2 linked regions of the Geminicoccus roseus DSM 18922 genome follow. The protein of the gene in region 2 interacts with the protein of the main gene of each other region in a pairwise test. Links are inferred from orthologs where the notes say so. Each region holds a gene or a part of one and is shown on either strand. Other genes may lie near its edges. The genes, in order: GEMRO_RS0125555 and GEMRO_RS0109870.

The links.
Region 1: the proteins of GEMRO_RS0109870 (region 2) and GEMRO_RS0125555 interact in binary tests that used the Escherichia coli proteins (3 or more experiments, as listed by UniProt). The link is inferred for Geminicoccus roseus DSM 18922 from one-to-one orthologs.

What each region holds. Positions count from the first base shown.
Region 1 is NZ_KE386572.1:5,227,194-5,234,999, forward strand. Bases 1,312-4,310 are described here. They hold GEMRO_RS0125555 (MOSC domain-containing protein), read right to left. Parts: upstream 3,230-4,310; coding sequence 2,393-3,229; downstream 1,312-2,392. Other genes in these bases: GEMRO_RS31890 (type III PLP-dependent enzyme), read right to left, coding at 1,312-2,240; GEMRO_RS0125560 (mandelate racemase/muconate lactonizing enzyme family protein), read right to left, coding at 3,229-4,310. Also shown: hemA (5-aminolevulinate synthase), read right to left, coding at 1-920; more of GEMRO_RS31890, read right to left, coding at 1,050-1,311; more of GEMRO_RS0125560, read right to left, coding at 4,311-4,338; GEMRO_RS31895 (iron-containing alcohol dehydrogenase), read left to right, coding at 4,419-5,567; GEMRO_RS0125570 (hypothetical protein), read right to left, coding at 5,518-6,279; GEMRO_RS0125575 (GNAT family acetyltransferase), read right to left, coding at 6,377-6,862; GEMRO_RS33075 (calcium-binding protein), read right to left, coding at 6,948-7,806.
Region 2 is NZ_KE386572.1:1,853,833-1,861,489, reverse strand. The notes cover bases 173-3,022. They hold GEMRO_RS0109870 (diflavin oxidoreductase), read left to right. Parts: upstream 173-625; coding sequence 626-2,419; downstream 2,420-3,022. Other genes in these bases: GEMRO_RS28825 (NADPH-dependent assimilatory sulfite reductase hemoprotein subunit), read left to right, coding at 2,433-3,022; GEMRO_RS28830 (precorrin-2 dehydrogenase/sirohydrochlorin ferrochelatase family protein), read left to right, coding at 173-615. Also shown: more of GEMRO_RS28830, read left to right, coding at 4-172; more of GEMRO_RS28825, read left to right, coding at 3,023-4,151; GEMRO_RS32570 (DUF4340 domain-containing protein), read right to left, coding at 4,254-5,297; GEMRO_RS0109855 (GldG family protein), read right to left, coding at 5,310-7,184; GEMRO_RS0109850 (ABC transporter permease), read right to left, coding at 7,189-7,657. UniProt on the Escherichia coli protein: Component of the sulfite reductase complex that catalyzes the 6-electron reduction of sulfite to sulfide. This is one of several activities required for the biosynthesis of L-cysteine from sulfate.

The sequences.
Region 1 (7,806 bases), 3.4 Mb from region 2 along the record:
CGCTCCTGGTGGCGGATCCGCTCGGCGTCGCTGGTCTTCAGGTAGCGGACGCTGGCCAGCGCCGCCCCGGTCACCGCCGGCGGCAGCGAGGTGGTGAAGATGAAGCCCGAGGCATAGGAGCGGATCGCGTCGATCAGCGCCCCGGAGCCGGCGATGTAGCCGCCCAGCGCGCCGAACGCCTTGCCGAGCGTGCCCTGGATCACCGTCACCCGGTGCTCCTGGCCCATCATCTGGGCGATGCCGCCACCCTGGTCGCCGTACATGCCGACCGCGTGGACCTCGTCCAGATAGGTCATGGCGCCGTAGCGCTCGGCCAGGTCCATGATCTCGCCGACCCGGCCGAAGCTGCCGTCCATGGAGTAGACGCCCTCGAACGCGATCAGCTTGGGGCGCTCGGGCGCGGTCTCCGCCAGCATCTGCTCCAGGTGCTCGACGTCGTTGTGCCGGAAGATCCGTTTGGGCGCGCCGCCGTTGCGGATCCCGGCGATCATCGAGGCGTGGTTCTTCTCGTCGCTGAACACGACGCCGTCGGGCAGGAGCCTGGCCAGGGTGGAGAGGGCCGCCTCGTTGGCGACATAGCCCGAGGTGAACACCAGGGCCGCTTCCTTGCGGTGCAGCCCGGCCAGCTCGCGCTCCAGCGCCACGTGCAGATGGTTGGAGCCGCTGATGTTGCGGGTGCCGCCGGCACCGGTGCCGTGGCAGCGCACCGCCTCGCGCCCGGCCTCGACCACCATCGGATGGGTGCCCATCCCCAGATAGTCGTTGGAGCACCAGATCACGACCGGGCGCGGTCCGTCGGGAGTATGGCGCAGTGCGCGCGGGAACGTGCCGACCTGCCGCTCAATATCGCAAAAGACCCGGTAGCGACCCTCTGCGCGCACGGCCGTGACCGCCTCGCGGAAGATGCGCTCGTAATCCATGATGTCTGTCCCGAGTCCTGGCGCCAACGTCTTATGGCACCGAATGTGCGACGGACGCTGGATGGATTCCAGTGTTTCGACGCTGCTCCGGCCAGGATGTCGCGGCCGGAGCAGATCGAGGAAGGCCGGTCAGGCGGCCTGGGCGTAGACGAAGGTCGCCTCGCTGCGGCTCTCCTGGAGCCGGACCCGGTCGAAGGCCTCGTCGTGCAGGAACACCACGGTGCCGGTCTCGAAGCCGTTGAAGCGGGTGCGCAGCGCGTTGCTGTAAGCACCCATCTGGCCGACCTCGACCCAGTCGCCCTCGTCCATGTCGGAAGGCAGCCAGTGCGGGCCCGGCATCGAATCGATGCTGTCGCAGGTGGGCCCGAACAGGTCGTAGGACATCAGCGGCGCCTCGCTGCGCTGGCCGTCGGCGCGGATCGCGCGCAGCGGGAACTGCGGGCCGATCCATTTCAGCTCGGCCAGGTTCCCGTACACCCCGTCGTTCAGGTAGAGCGAAGCGCCGCGGCGCAGCTCGACGCGCGCGAACACCGAGGCGCCGTCGGCGACCAGGGCGCGGCCGGGCTCGCACTGCAACGGCGTGCCGGACAGGCCGTAATCCGCGACCGCCTTCTTGATGGCCGCCACGAAGTGCTCGAACGCCGGCTCGTCGCCGACATAGCGCCCGGGAAAGCCGCCGCCGACATCGATCATGTCGACCGGGCCGGTCTCGCGCACCACCTGGCCGCACAGGCCGAGCGCCCGGCGGAACGCGGTCGGGTCCAGGCACTGCGAGCCGACATGGAAGGTGATGCCCACGCTCCTGCCGAACGCGCGGCAGGCGCGCACCAGGGCCGGCGCCTCATGCACCTCGCAGCCGAACTTGCCGGTCAGGGTCAGCACGGCACCCTCGCCCGGGACTGCCAGGCGCACGAACAGGTCGAGATCCTTCGCCCGCCCGGTGACCTGGACGATCTTGGCCAGCTCCTCCTCGTGGTCGAGGACGAAGCTGCGCACGCCGTGCTCGAAGTAAGCCTCGGCAATGGCCTCGGGCGACTTCACCGGGTGCATGAAATGGCAGATCGCACCGGGAAAACGGCGGCGAATCTGGCGAACCTCACCAATCGAGGCGGTGTCGAAGTGACGGATTCCGCCCTTCCACAGTGCATCGAGAACCGGATCGGCGTCGTTGCATTTGACGGCATAGAGGACGTCGCCCGGAAAGGCGGCGATCATACGCCTGGCCGTGCGCTCGACCACGTGGGGCCGGACGCCGACAATCGGGTGAGAACTGAGGTGATGGGTGAGCAACGCCTCAGCGCTGCCGTAGCTAGTGGTCATTTCCAACCTTCCGAGAGACCGGTGGAGGTCCAGGGCTGATCAGAAAGCCGCCGCCGCGCGCGCCGCAGTGCATGGGCTTCTTTTCGTCGGGGGGTAGATAGGGACACTACCCCCCTGACGCAAGCTATAATTAGTCCCGGATTTAGATGGACTTAGGCATCTACTTCCATGTGAAGCCCGATCAAGGCCCCGATCCGCAGCGCTGGGGCGGGTTTGCCGTCATCCAGCCACACGGCGTTCTGGCCAAACAAAGGTCGGCCCGAGTCGTCCGCATGGTACCGCTTCAGGGTCCGGATCGGCTCCGGGCCGGTCCGCTCGCCGCTCTCCTGGTCGGTGGTGGGGACGATGCAGCGCTCGCAGGCGCTCGCCAGCGCCAGGCGGATGCCGTCCGCCACCGCGTAAGGATGGTCGTCCTCGGCATAGGCCGGCAGGCCGTCCACCACGATGTTCGGCCGGAACCGGTCCATCGGCAGCGCCGGGCCGCCGGCTTCCTGGAGCTGGTCGTTCAGCCGGGTGAGCGAGGCGGTGCTGGTCAGGAGGATCGGGAAGTCGTCCACGAAGCTGGTGCGGGTGCCGGGGGGCGCCCCCCTGCCCCGGCAATAGCGCTCCACCTCCGGGTCGAAGCGGACCAGGCGGACCGGGCGGCCGAGATGATCGGACAGGGCCTGGTCGGTGGCCGGATCCCCGGTCAGCGCCGGGAAGCGGTCCTTCCAGATGGTCACCTCCATCGGCGGGCCGGCCATGGCCAGGTCGACCAGGTGCCGGCTGCCGCCGAAGCGGAGCGCCAGGGCGCCGTCCTCGAACGCCGGCACCACCGTCGCCATGGCCGGCAATTCGCGCTGGCTGAGGAAGCGGCCGTCCGGGCGGACCACCAGGAAGCGGCGGTCATGCTCCAGGCCGAGCGGGCCCAGCGTCGCCTGGTCCAGGGCGATGCCGCGGCAGCCCTTGACCGGATAAACGAACAGGCCGCTGATCCGTCCTTGCAGCATCAGCCGATCCTCGTCGCAGCCAGGCGTTCCTCGTCCAGGTGAATGCCCAGGCCCGGGCTCTCGTCCAGGTTCAGGCAGGCCTGCGCATCGACCTCGATCGGCGCCACCAGGCCGTGGTCACGCCTGGCGGTGGTCCATTCCGGCGGGTCGTAGGGGAATTCCAGGGGCAGCATCGGCCCCAGGCCCGCCACCAGATGGGCGTTGGCGAGCAGGCCGATGCCGTTGCCCCAGGTATGCGGGGTGAAGGCCACGCCCATGGCGCGGGCCTCGCGGAACAGGTCGGCCAGGCCGGTGATGCCGCCGCCGCAGACCACGTCGGTCTGCAGAACGTCGACGCAGCCCTCGCGCAGCCAGGCGCGCATGCTCTCCAGGTCGCGGGCGAGCTCGCCGCCGGCGATCCGGATCGAGGTGGATTCGCGCAGGATCCGCATGCCCTGCAGGTCGGAGCGGTGCAAGGGCTCCTCCAGCCAGAACACGCCCAAGGGCTCCAGGGCGCGGGTCACCGCCAGGGCGTCCTTCAGGGTCCAGGACGGCGAGGCGTCCCAGGGCATCCGCCAGCCCTGGTTGCAGTCGACCATCAGCTCCATCCGGTCGCCGATGGCGGCGCGGATCGCCTGGATCTTGTGGATGTCCTGGCGCCAGTCGGCCTCGTGGAAGCGCACCTTCATGTGCTTGTAGCCGAGCTCGGCGAAGCGCTCGGCCTGGGCGGCCATGGCCTTGGGATCGCGCAGCGTGCCGGACGAGGCGTAGCAGGGGATCCTGCCGGAGCTGCCGCCGAGCAGGCGCCAGACCGGCTGGCCGGTGATCTTGCCGAACAGGTCCCACAGAGCGAGATCCAGGGGCCAGATCCGCCCGTAGAAGAACGACAGGTTGTCGATGATCCGCGCATGGCGGGCGAGGTCGCGGGGGTCCTGGCCGATGAACAGATGCTCGTTGCCGATCAGGCCGGGCATCGGGTCGCCGGAGCCCACCCCGACCAGGCCGTCATCGGTGGTGACCCGGACCAGGTCGACCACGAAGCGGCGGCGGGGGACGGGGTCCCAGGAGGCCGGGAAGGGTGGATCCAGGTCGATCGCGTGATGCGACAGCTCGATCTTTGCAATTTTCATTCCAGCCCCACTCCCGCCTGCTTGCCGCGTGGCCATGCCTGCGGATAGCACGGGGAAACAGTTGCGTCGGAGGGTTTCGTATGTCGGCGAGCTTCGGTCTGGAGCGGGGCACCCCGGTCATCTACGGCGAGGACCGGGCGCTGGCGGTGGCCGAGGACGTGACCGCGCTGGTGGGCTCCCAGGCCCGGGTCCTGCTGGTGGCCGACCGGGCGATCGCGATGCAGGACCGGGTGGTGCGGATGCGCGAGCGCCTGGCGATGGCCGGCCACCAGGTGACCATGTATGCCGAGATCGTGGGCGACCCGGACAGCGCCCGGATCAACGCCGCCGCGGCGGCGGCGCGCAGCCAGCGGGCGCAGCTGGTGATCGCGGTGGGCGGCGGCTCGGCGATCGACGCCGGCAAGCTCGCTGCGGTGACCGCCGCCGGGGAGGACCCGGCCGACGCCTACGGCCTGTGCGCCACGCCCCTGCCGCGTGCGACCCTGCCGATCATCGCGGTGCCGACCACCGCCGGGACCGGGGCGGAGATGACCCGCACCGCGGTGTTCACCAACAGCCACGGCCACAAGGTCTGGAGCTGGGGCGAGGAGCTGCGCCCGGCCCTGGCGGTGCTGGACCCGACCCTGTCGGTGACCCTGCCGGCCAGGCTCACCGCCTGGACCGGGCTGGACGCCCTGGTGCACGCGATCGAGGCGGCGACCAACCGGCGCGCCAACCCCCTGGTGGCGGCCCCGGCGCTGCACGCGATCCGGCTGGTCTCCCGGCATCTGGGCCCTGCGTTGGACGAGCCGGCCAACCTGGAGGCGCGCGGCGGGATGCTGGTCGCAGCCGCCCTGGCCGGCACTGCGATCGATAATGCCGGGACCGGCGCCGCCCACGCGATCGGCCATGCCATGGGCACGCTGGCCCATGTCCATCACGGCCGGGCGGTGGCGCTGGCGTTGGGCGCGGTGCTGGAGGCGAACCAGGAAGAGGCGCCGCGCGCCCATGCCGAGGTCGCCGCCGCCATGGGCGTGCTGCCCACCGACCTGGTGACCGCCTATGACCGGCTGCTGGACGAGGTCGAGATCGGCCGCGACCTGTCCGACGTGGGCCTGGGCCCCGAGCATACCGATGCGCTCTACGCGACCGCGCTGGCCCCGGAGAACCTGCCGATGCTGCAGGCGAACTGCCGGCACTTCACCGAGGAGGAGCTGCGCGAGGTGGTGAGCATGGTGCTGGCGGGCTGAGCCCGGGCTCGTTCGCGCTATTTGCCGAAGCGGCCGCCCGCCCGGGTTCGTTCGTGTAAAGCATGGGAACAGCGGCCCGGGCCGGGGCTGCCGCAGGCTCGACCGGTTCCGGGGCGGGCTGCGCCGGCTCCGGCTCGGGTTCGTTCGTGCAGATCGCGGCTGGCACCGGCTGGTTCTGGTTGGCGGGCGCGGGCCCGGCCTCCTTCGCGTCCGCCGGCTCGTCCTCCTCGTTTCGCGGCTCGGCGGTGCCGGCGCGCAGCAGCGCCAGGGCTTTCAGCGCGCGGGTGACCGCGTTCATCGCCTCGGCCTGGTAGCGCAGGATGGTGGCCAGGCTGCGCGGGCGGTGGCCCTCCTCGTGCACCAGCACGGCGGCCAGCTTCAGCGTCTCGGAAAAGCGCGAGACCGGCACCGGCAGGCACCAGTACTCGGCCTCCAGCTGGTCGGCGCGCTCGGCCCGCCACAGCGCCATGGCGATCCGGGCGCACAAGGACGCCTCCACCGGGCAGAGCGGCCGGTAGCGGTCGTAGACCGAGCGCTCCAGCTCGTGGAAGCGGTCGGTTTCCTCGAAATCGGCAAGGCACGGGTCGGTGGAGCGCATCGCCACGGTGCGGGCGTTCTGGGCGGCGCGGGCCTTGCCCTCGGGGGTGGTAGGGCCGCGGCTGCGGGCGCCGTTCTGGCGGGAGGCTTGGGCCTGGGCGAGGCTGCGGGGCATGGGGCGGGATCCCTGCGTGGTGGGCGGCATGTCGGGCGCAAGGTACCAAGATAAGGAATATTTGCCTAGCAGCTTCCAGAGCAAGGAACGGCCGGCGTCAGGCGCCGGGTCCGGCCGGATCCCCGCGATCGCCCGGCAGCCACTTCTGCATCACCACGCGCGGCACCTCCTCGAACCCGAGATGCCGGTAGAATCCGACCACCTGCATGTTGGTCTCGCGCACCAGCAGCATGACCTTCGGAACGCCCCTGCCCTTCAGCCAGTGCTCCGCGGCTTCGACCATCGACCGGCCGACGCCCTGGCCGCGGTGCCCGGGATTGGCGGCAAGGTAGTAGATCCAGCCGCGATGGCCGTCATGGCCGACCATGACGCTGCCGACGACCATCCGGTCCGCCCCGAGCCCGACCAGGACGTCGGAGCCGGCCTTCGCGCGGGCGAAGCGGAAGTCCCCGGATGGATCGTTGTAGCTCGTCACCAGGCCGCAGGCCCGCCACAACGCGATGACGTGCGGCTCGTCCGCCGCGGTGGCGGGGCGGACGGTCAGGCCGGGCGGCGGGGTCGATTCCTGTGGTTCGTCGGTCATTGCGGGCCTCGAAGGCAAGTTCCCGCAGCAGCGGGGGGCGGCTCAATGACCCCGCGCGGCACCGCCTGCCAAGCCCCGCCTGCATCTAGGCGAGCACATCCGCCGAGATCGAGGTGATGCCGAACAGGGTGACTCCGAAGACGATGGGCGGGATCTCGACACCCGCTTCGATGGCGATCTCCAGCTTCAGCGACGGGCGCGTCGCCCCTTCGAAGGTGGCGTCCACCAGCGACGCAAGGTCGTCCTGCTCCGTGAGCAGGTCATCGCCATTGCTGTCCAGCGGGTTGAGGAAATCCACGGCCACAATCTTGAAGCCACCTACCGCATCGACGATCAGGGCGTGCCCGCCACTGCCGTTCACGAAATCATACGTGTCCATGCCGGGACCTCCCACCAGGACGGGGGCATCCTCTGGATTGTCGGCCCGGCTCACCAGCGTGTCGTCGCCCGCCCCACCATAGAGAACGCCGGGGCCGAGGCTGCCGCCGGACAGCCTATCGTTGCCGTCGCCGCCACGACCGACGCCGTTGTTGCCGACAGAAATCAGATCGTCGCCCGCATCGCCGAACAGCGTGCTGACTTCTTCCTTGAGACTGTCGAGAAAAGACCGGCTGTCCAGGCGGTCGTTCCCCTGACCACCGCGCAGCACGCCGAAGCCGTTCAGCGTGTCGTTGCCATCGCCGCCGAGGAACAGGTTGTCGCCGACGAAATCGAAGATCACGTCATCGCCGACGCGGCCCGAGAGCACATCATCGCCTTCCAGGCCCTGGAGCCGGTCGTCGCCCGCCCCGCCGTCCAGGATGTCGTCGCCGGTATGCCCGACCAGGAGGTCGTTCCCGGCGCCGCCGGACAGACGATCCGCCCCGGCGCCGCCCAGGAGCGTGTCGTCGCCGGCACCGCCATACAGGAAGTCGTCGGCGGCGTTGCCGCCGATCGTGTCGTCG
Region 2 (7,657 bases):
GCCATGATTCCGATCGCCATTGACCCCCGTCTCGTCCCGATCGCCTTGATAGGGGCAGGTGAAAGCATGCGGCGTCGCATCGACTGGCTGCGCCAGGGTGGTGCCGCGCATCTCACCGTGTTCGCCGAGGACCCCGGCTTGGAGGGCGTTGTTCAGATCGCCCGGATGCCGGAGGCGGAGGAACTAGCGCAGTTCCGGATCATCTGGATTACCGGACTGGATCCGACGATTGCCGAGCCGATCGCCCGGGACGCCCGTGCCGTCGGCCTGCTGGTCAACATCGAGGACCACATGCCCTACTGCGACTTTCACACCCCTGCTTTGGTCCGCCGTGGCGATCTGCTGGTGGCGATTTCCACCGGTGGCAAGAGCCCCGGCCTGGCGATGCGGCTGCGCAGCTGGCTGGAGCGACAGCTCACCGACGAATGGGCGGCACGGCTGGAGACCATCGCGCGCAAGCGGGCCGCCTGGCGCCGAAGGCCCCGCCGCCTGGAGGAACTGGCCACGCTCACCGATGCCGTGATCGACCACAAGGGCTGGCTCGAGCCCATCGATCGCTCTCAACATTCCCATCATGGCGAACCCGCGCCGCTCCTCGCCAACCCCGCGCACTGAGATCCGGACCATGGCCAGCCCGTCCCGCGCCCTGCCGCTCCTGCCCTCGACGGCACCGTTCTCCGACACGGCGATCCAGGCGCTTAACGCCGGACTTGCCGAGAGCAGCCCGGAACAGCGTACCTGGCTTGCTGGCTTCCTGGCCGGTTATGCCGCGGCGACCGGCACTGCACCCGCTGCAGCACAGGGGGTCCCCGCTGCCGGAACCAAGCGCAAGGTTCCGCTGACGATCCTCTATGCTACCGAAGGCGGCAACACGGAGGCATTCGCCCAGAAGTTCGCGAAGACGTCCGCCAAGCAGGGCTTCGCACCCAAGATCCTCGACATGGGCGAGATCGAGCCGGCGGCGCTGGCTGACGTCGAGAACCTTGTCGTGATCGCGTCGACCTGGGGCGAGGGCGATCCGCCGGCGCGTGCCGTGCCGTTCGCCGAGGCGTTCTTCGCCGAGGGAGCGCCGAGGCTGGAAAAGACCCGCTTCGCCGTGCTGGCCCTGGGCGACACCGCCTATACCGAGTTCTGCGCGTTCGGGCGCAGGCTGGACGAGCGGCTGGCCGAGCTGGGTGCGGTCCGGGTGCTGGACCGGGCGGACTGCGACGTGGACTTCGAAGGCCCGGCCGCTTCCTGGTCGGCCGAGGTGATCAAGACATTCACCCCTACCCAGGTCGACGAGCCGAGCGCCGAGATCATCCATCTGGATCGCTTCGCCCGCTCCGACGAGCAGGAATGGAGCGCCAGGCACCCGTTCTTCGCCCCGCTCGCCGAGCGGGTCACGATCACCTCGTCGCGCTCCTCGCGCGAGACAATCCATGTCGAGCTGGACCTGACCGACTCGGCGATCACCTACGAGCCCGGCGACAGCCTCGCGGTGGTGCCGGAGAACGACCCTGCCCTGGTCGAGCGGATCCTGGAGCGGCTGGGCCTGGGTGGCGACGAGGCGCTGGCGCGCGAAATCGTGCGCGGCAAGGACGTGACCACGCTGTCCAGGACCACGCTCGAAGCCTGGAACCGGCTGCACCCCCACGCCCAGCTCGCCGAGATGCTGCAGGGCGACGGCTGGCGCGGCTTCGTGGTCGACCGGCAGCTGATCGACCTGTTCGAGACCTTTGGCGCCCCCATCGGCAAGGAAGAGCTGCTCAAGCTGCTGCGGCCCTTGCCCGCCCGCTCCTATTCCATCGCCAGCGCCCCGTCGGCGCATCCGGAAGCGGCGCACCTGCTGGTGTCGGTGGTCCGCTGGCAGAGCCATGGCTACCAGCGCGCCGGCGTCGCCTCGACCTTCTTGGCCGACCGGATCGGCAAAAACCAGAAGGTCGGGGTGTTCCTGAAGCCCAACCGGCATTTCCGGCTGCCGGCCGACCCGTCGGCCAGGGTGATCATGATCGGCCCCGGCACCGGGGTGGCGCCGTTCCGCGCCTTCCTGCAGCACCGCGCCGAGACCGGGGCGCCCGGCGAGAACTGGCTGTTCTTCGGCGAACGCAACTTCACCCACGACTTCTACTACCAGACCGAGCTGCAGGGCATGAAGGAGGACGGCGTGCTCAACCGCATCGACCTGGCCTTCTCGCGCGACCAGCCGGAGAAGATCTACGTCCAGGACCGCATGTGGCAGCAGCGCAAGGACCTGTGGGCCTGGCTGCAGGACGGCGCCCATTTCTACGTGTGCGGCGACGCCAACCAGATGGCGAAGGACGTCGACCAGACCCTGAACCGCATCGCGATCGAGGAAGGCGGCCTGTCCGACGACAAGGCCAAGGCCTGGCTGCTCGACGCCACCAAGTCCGGCCGCATCCAGCGCGACGTCTACTAGAAGAAGCCGATCCATGAGCACGCTCTCGAAGAACGAGACCATCAAGGAAAAGAGCCGGGGCCTGCGCGGGACGATCGCGGAGGGGCTGACCGACAACATTACAGGCCAGCTGCCCGAGGACGACACCCAGCTCACCAAGTTCCACGGCTTCTACCAGCAGGACGACCGCGACCTGCGCCCGGAGCGGCGCAAGAAGTTCCTGGAGCCGGCCTACAGCTTCATGATCCGCGTCCGGCTGCCGGCGGGGGTGTGCACGCCGGCACAGTGGCTGGCGATGGACGAGATCGCGACTACCTACGCCAACCACTCGCTGCGGCTGACCACACGGCAGACCTTCCAGTTCCACGGGGTCATCAAGACCAACCTCAAGCGCACCATGCAGGCGCTGAACAACGCGCTGGTGGACACGATCGCGGCCTGCGGGGATGTCAATCGCAACGTCCTGGCCAGCTCCAATCCGCATGTCTCCAGGACGCACGAGGAAGCCTACGAGCTCGCCCGGCAGATCAGCGAGCACCTGCTGCCCAGGACCCGCGCCTGGCACGAGATCTGGCTGGACGGCGAGAAGGTCGCCGGCGGCGAGGCAGAGGAGGAGCCGATCTACGGCAAGACCTACCTGCCGCGAAAGTTCAAGGCGGTGGTGGCGGTCCCGCCGGACAACGACGTGGACATCTTCGCCCAGGACCTGGGCTTCATCGCCATCCTGGACAAGAAGGGCAGGATCACCGGCTGGAACGTCACGGTCGGCGGCGGCATGGGCATGACCCACGGCGAGACCGCCACCTTCCCGCGTACCGCCGACGTCATGGGCTTCTGCACCACCGAGCAGGCACTGACCGTGGCCGAGCACGTGGTGACGGTGCAGCGCGACTGGGGCAACCGTTCGGACCGCAAGAACGCCCGGCTGAAATACACGATCGAGCGGCACGGGCTGGACACGTTCCGCGCCGAGGTCGAGAAGCGCTGCGGCTTCAAGCTGGGCGCCCCCAAGCCGTTCAAGTTCGACGACAACGGCGACCGCTATGGCTGGGTGCAGGACCATGCCGGCTCATGGCACTTCACCCTGTTCGTCGAGAACGGCCGGATCAAGGACACCGACGAGAAGAAGCTGCTCACCGCGCTGCGCGAAATCGCCAAGGTTCATGACGGCGAGTTCCGGCTCACCGCGAACCAGAACCTAGTCATCGCCAAGATCGCGCCGGAAAAGCGGCTGCTGATCGAGCAGATGCTGACCGAGTACGGCCTGGTCGGCCAGGAAACGGCGCTGCGCCGCTCGGCCATGGCCTGCGTGGCGCTGCCGACATGCGGCCTGTCGCTGGCCGAGGCGGAGCGCTACCTGCCGGACCTGGTGACTGCGCTGGACGAGACAGTGCGCGAAGCTGGCCTCGAACAGGATTCGATCACCATCCGGATGACCGGCTGCCCGAACGGCTGCGCGCGCCCCTACCTTGCCGAGATCGGCCTGGTCGGCCGCGGCCCCGGCACCTACAACCTGTACCTGGGCGGCGCCTTCGATGGCACCCGGCTGAACAAGCTCTACCGGCGCGACGTCCAGCACGACCGGATCATCGCCGAACTCTCGCCGCTGCTGCGGGCCTATGCAGCCGAGCGGAGCGATGGCGAGCGTTTCGGCGACTTCGTGATCCGCAAGGGCGCGATTGCGGCGACGACAGCAGGCCGCCATTTCCACGACGACCTGCCGCCCGAGGTGGACAGCACGGTGGCGGCCTGACCACCAGCATCAGGAGCAAGGGCGAGCCGCAATGGGCGGCGCTCGCATGGTTGTTTCTACCGCGGCAGGATCCGGCAGGGGCTGGATCCTGCCGATCTCGCCTCAGCTCTCTTCCGGCTTCACCAGAAGGTCGTCGAGTGTCTGGCCAAGCTGCTCGGTGACGTAGCCGCCAACATGGAACACCCAGCCATCGGTCCGAGCGGCAAGGCGCGCCGCTTCCTCCTTCACCTCCGCGGACGCCGTGCTGTCGGCGGTGACCGATCCGACCCGCAGCCAGCTCGCATCGGGCAGGCTGATCCAGGTCAGCACCACCGTCAGCCCATCGAAGGTTTCCACCCGCACCCGTTCCGGCACGTCGGGAAACGCCACCTCCTGGGCGGGACGAACGTCGAGAAGGGTGAGTTGTGAGAGGACCTGCGAAAGTTCCTCCAGCTTGGCCTGATCCGCCGCCTCCTTGGCCGGAACCCCTGCCAGATCGAACTGGGTCGCCTCGGGCCCTGCCCGGCTGGTGGTGACCAGCACCCCGTCCTGCGGCTCCAGCGACACGAGCTTTACCCGCTCAGGCGCGATGTCGATCACTTCGCTGGAGATCCATTCCGCCGCCGAGGTGGGCAGGGTGATCTCGGCATCGGTGAGCCAGGCTTGGTTGTCGTCGGCCAGACGCACATAGGTGCCGGTCCGGCCGGGCCCGAACACGCCGAACGCACGCTTGCCGACCACCAGGTCGGCAACGACCTCGCCCGCCGCGTCCTGGAGCAGGATCCGCCGGGACCGGCTGTCGGGAGCGGCCGGATCGCCCAGTTCCAGCCTCGGCAGCCTTTCGGGCAAGGCGGTCTTCGCCTCGACGATCCGCAGGGTGCCGAGCTTGCGCAGGAGGCCGACGATCGCCTGTTCATCGGCAGCAAAGCCGTTCTTCTGCGCCACGACCCACCCTGCATCCTCCTTCCGCTCCAGGCTCGCGGCACCGTCCGGACCGCTGACATCAATCCGCACCACGTCGTTGATCCGGGGAGCCAGGGTCGGAGCCAGCGGCTGGTCCAGGCTGGTGGAAACCAGCGGCCGGTCCTGCATCACCAGGGCCGCCGTGGCCAGGATCACCGAAACGCCGGCAATGCCGGCCAACATCAGGAAATTGCGGGGCTGCATGCTCTGGCCTCCTCAGCCGCTGGCCGGTCTGAAGTGCTTGCGCGTCCGGCTGCGCCGGACCAGCGCCACCAGGATCGCGACCAGCGCCACCGCGAGCGGCACGGCCAGGATGTTGATCAAGGTAAGGCGATCCTCCAGGCGCTCGATCTCCTGGCGCAGGGCCAGCTGCACGGCGCGTAGTTCAGCGCGCAGTTCCAGCATGCGTGCCCGGAAGCCCTGCACCTCGATCCGCTGCGCCTCCGAAAGCACCAGGCCGTCCTGGTCCTGCCCCAGACCGCCAAGATCCTGGAGCTTGGCCTGCACCTCTTCCAGGTTGGCGGTCAGCTCGTCCTCCTTCACCCGGTAGATCGCCTCGGCATCGCGCTGCAGTTCGTCGATCCGGGTGAAGGGACGCAGGGTGATGTCGCGCCCGCGCAAGGACAGAAGCACTTCGGAGCCGGCCAGCGTGTCCAGGAGGTTCAGGACAAGGTCGGCATTGGAGGCGACCGGCGTCAGACCGGCCTGACCCATGCCCGGTGACTGCGCCAGCCAGGATTGATCCTCCAGGAGATCGGAATCGGCGACCAGCACGATGTTCACCGGCTGCTTCGTTTCGGTCAGATGTGCCGCCGGGTCGGGCGCCGCCGGATCGTCGCTGGCGGGTGCCGCCGGGTAGGCGCTCTCGGTGGGGCCCGTCACCCTAGCCACGAGAGTCAGGGGTTCATTGCCCGGCTGGAAACTGCGCAGCACCTCGATCGGATCCGGATAGGCGCGGATCGGGCCCGCTTCGAGCAGGCCCGCCTCGGGGCCGGTCTGCACCAGCGGCTCGAAGCTGGTGGACGCACCGTCGAGCGGGCGCAGCACGCCCGGCGTCATCATGTTGATGACGTCCAGGTTGGCGACCGCCGGATCGTCGCCGGTGACGTTCTGCTGGCTGAGCGACAGCCAGGGCAGATAGGGCAGCACCTGCTGGCGTCCGCCTTCCTGAGGGATCGAGACCTGCCGGGCCGCATCGGGGTCGGCGGCGATCTGGTCGGGCACTAGTTCCACGCCCCAGGCCGCCAGCAGGCCATCGACCTGGGCGGCAAAATCGCCCGCGACCTGGACGGCAGCCTGGGCCGCTTCCGAATAGGGGTCGACAAAGGCCAGGACCCGGCCGCCGCGCATCACGAACTGGTCGATGGCGTAGAGGTTCTGCTCGGGCAGGTCGTCCGGCTGCACCAGCATCAGCACCTGGATCGCCGGGTCGATGACGTATTCCTCCCCGGTCAGCATCCGCACGTCGTAGAACTGGCGGAGCTGGGTGAGGATCTGCCAGGGCAGCTGGCCGTTCTGCATGCTGCCTTCCAGCGGCAGACCGGTGATGATGCCGAGCACCGGCTTGTCCGGCCGGGAGAGGTTGTAGACCAGCCGGGTCAGGTCATACTCGAGGAACCGCTCCCGGTCCGGGCTCAGCATCGCGATGACGTCGGTGTCGTCGGTAGTGTTGGAGCCGGCGACGCCCAGGAAGGCCGTGGTCTGCTCCGGGCCCGGGATCGGCTGCAGTCCAAAGCCGACAGCCCGGTCCTCCTCCTGGGAGAATGGCTGCGGGTCGATGACCTGGAGTTCGATCTTGCCGCCCGCTGCCTCCGCAAACGACTGCAGCGTGTCACGCGCCTGCTGCGCATAGGTCCACAAGAACGGGTTGGTCTCGCGCAGGAGCGAAGAGACATAGAAGCGCAAGCGCACCGGCTCCTGGATCTCCTCCAGCATGGCGCGGGTGCCGTCCGACAGGGTGAACTGCCGGTTCTCGGTGAGATCGAGCTTCGGGCCGCGCAAGGCGATGCCGGAGAACACGTTGAAGGCGAGGAACGCGATCAGGGCCAGGGGGATGCCCAGGATGGACAGCGTGCGGCGGTCGAGATGCATGATGTCAGCCCGCCTTCTTGAGATCGACCAGGAGTTTGTTCACGAACAGCGCGGTGCCGATCAGGGTGAGCAGGAACACGGCGCTGGTGAGTGGCAGCGAGCCTTTGCTCAGCGCCATGAAGTGGGTGATCAGGCTGAAGGACGCGACCAGGTCGACCAGGAAGTCCGGCGCCCAGGCCCGAAATGCCGCCAGCACCATCTCCACGCCGCTCATCAGGAACAGGAAGCACAAGGCGGCACCGAGCACGAACGCCACCACCTGGTTCTTGCTCACCGCCGACATGCATGAGCCGAGCGAAAGAAAGCAGCCGGCGACCAGCCAGCTGCCCAGGTAGCCCATGACGATCACCCCGTTGTCCGGATCGCCGAGCCAGTTGACGGTGATCCAGATCGGGAAGGTCAGGAGGAGGGCGATGCCGCAGAACACCCAGGCCGCCAGGAACTTGCCCAGGACGAGCGGAAAGCTGCCGACC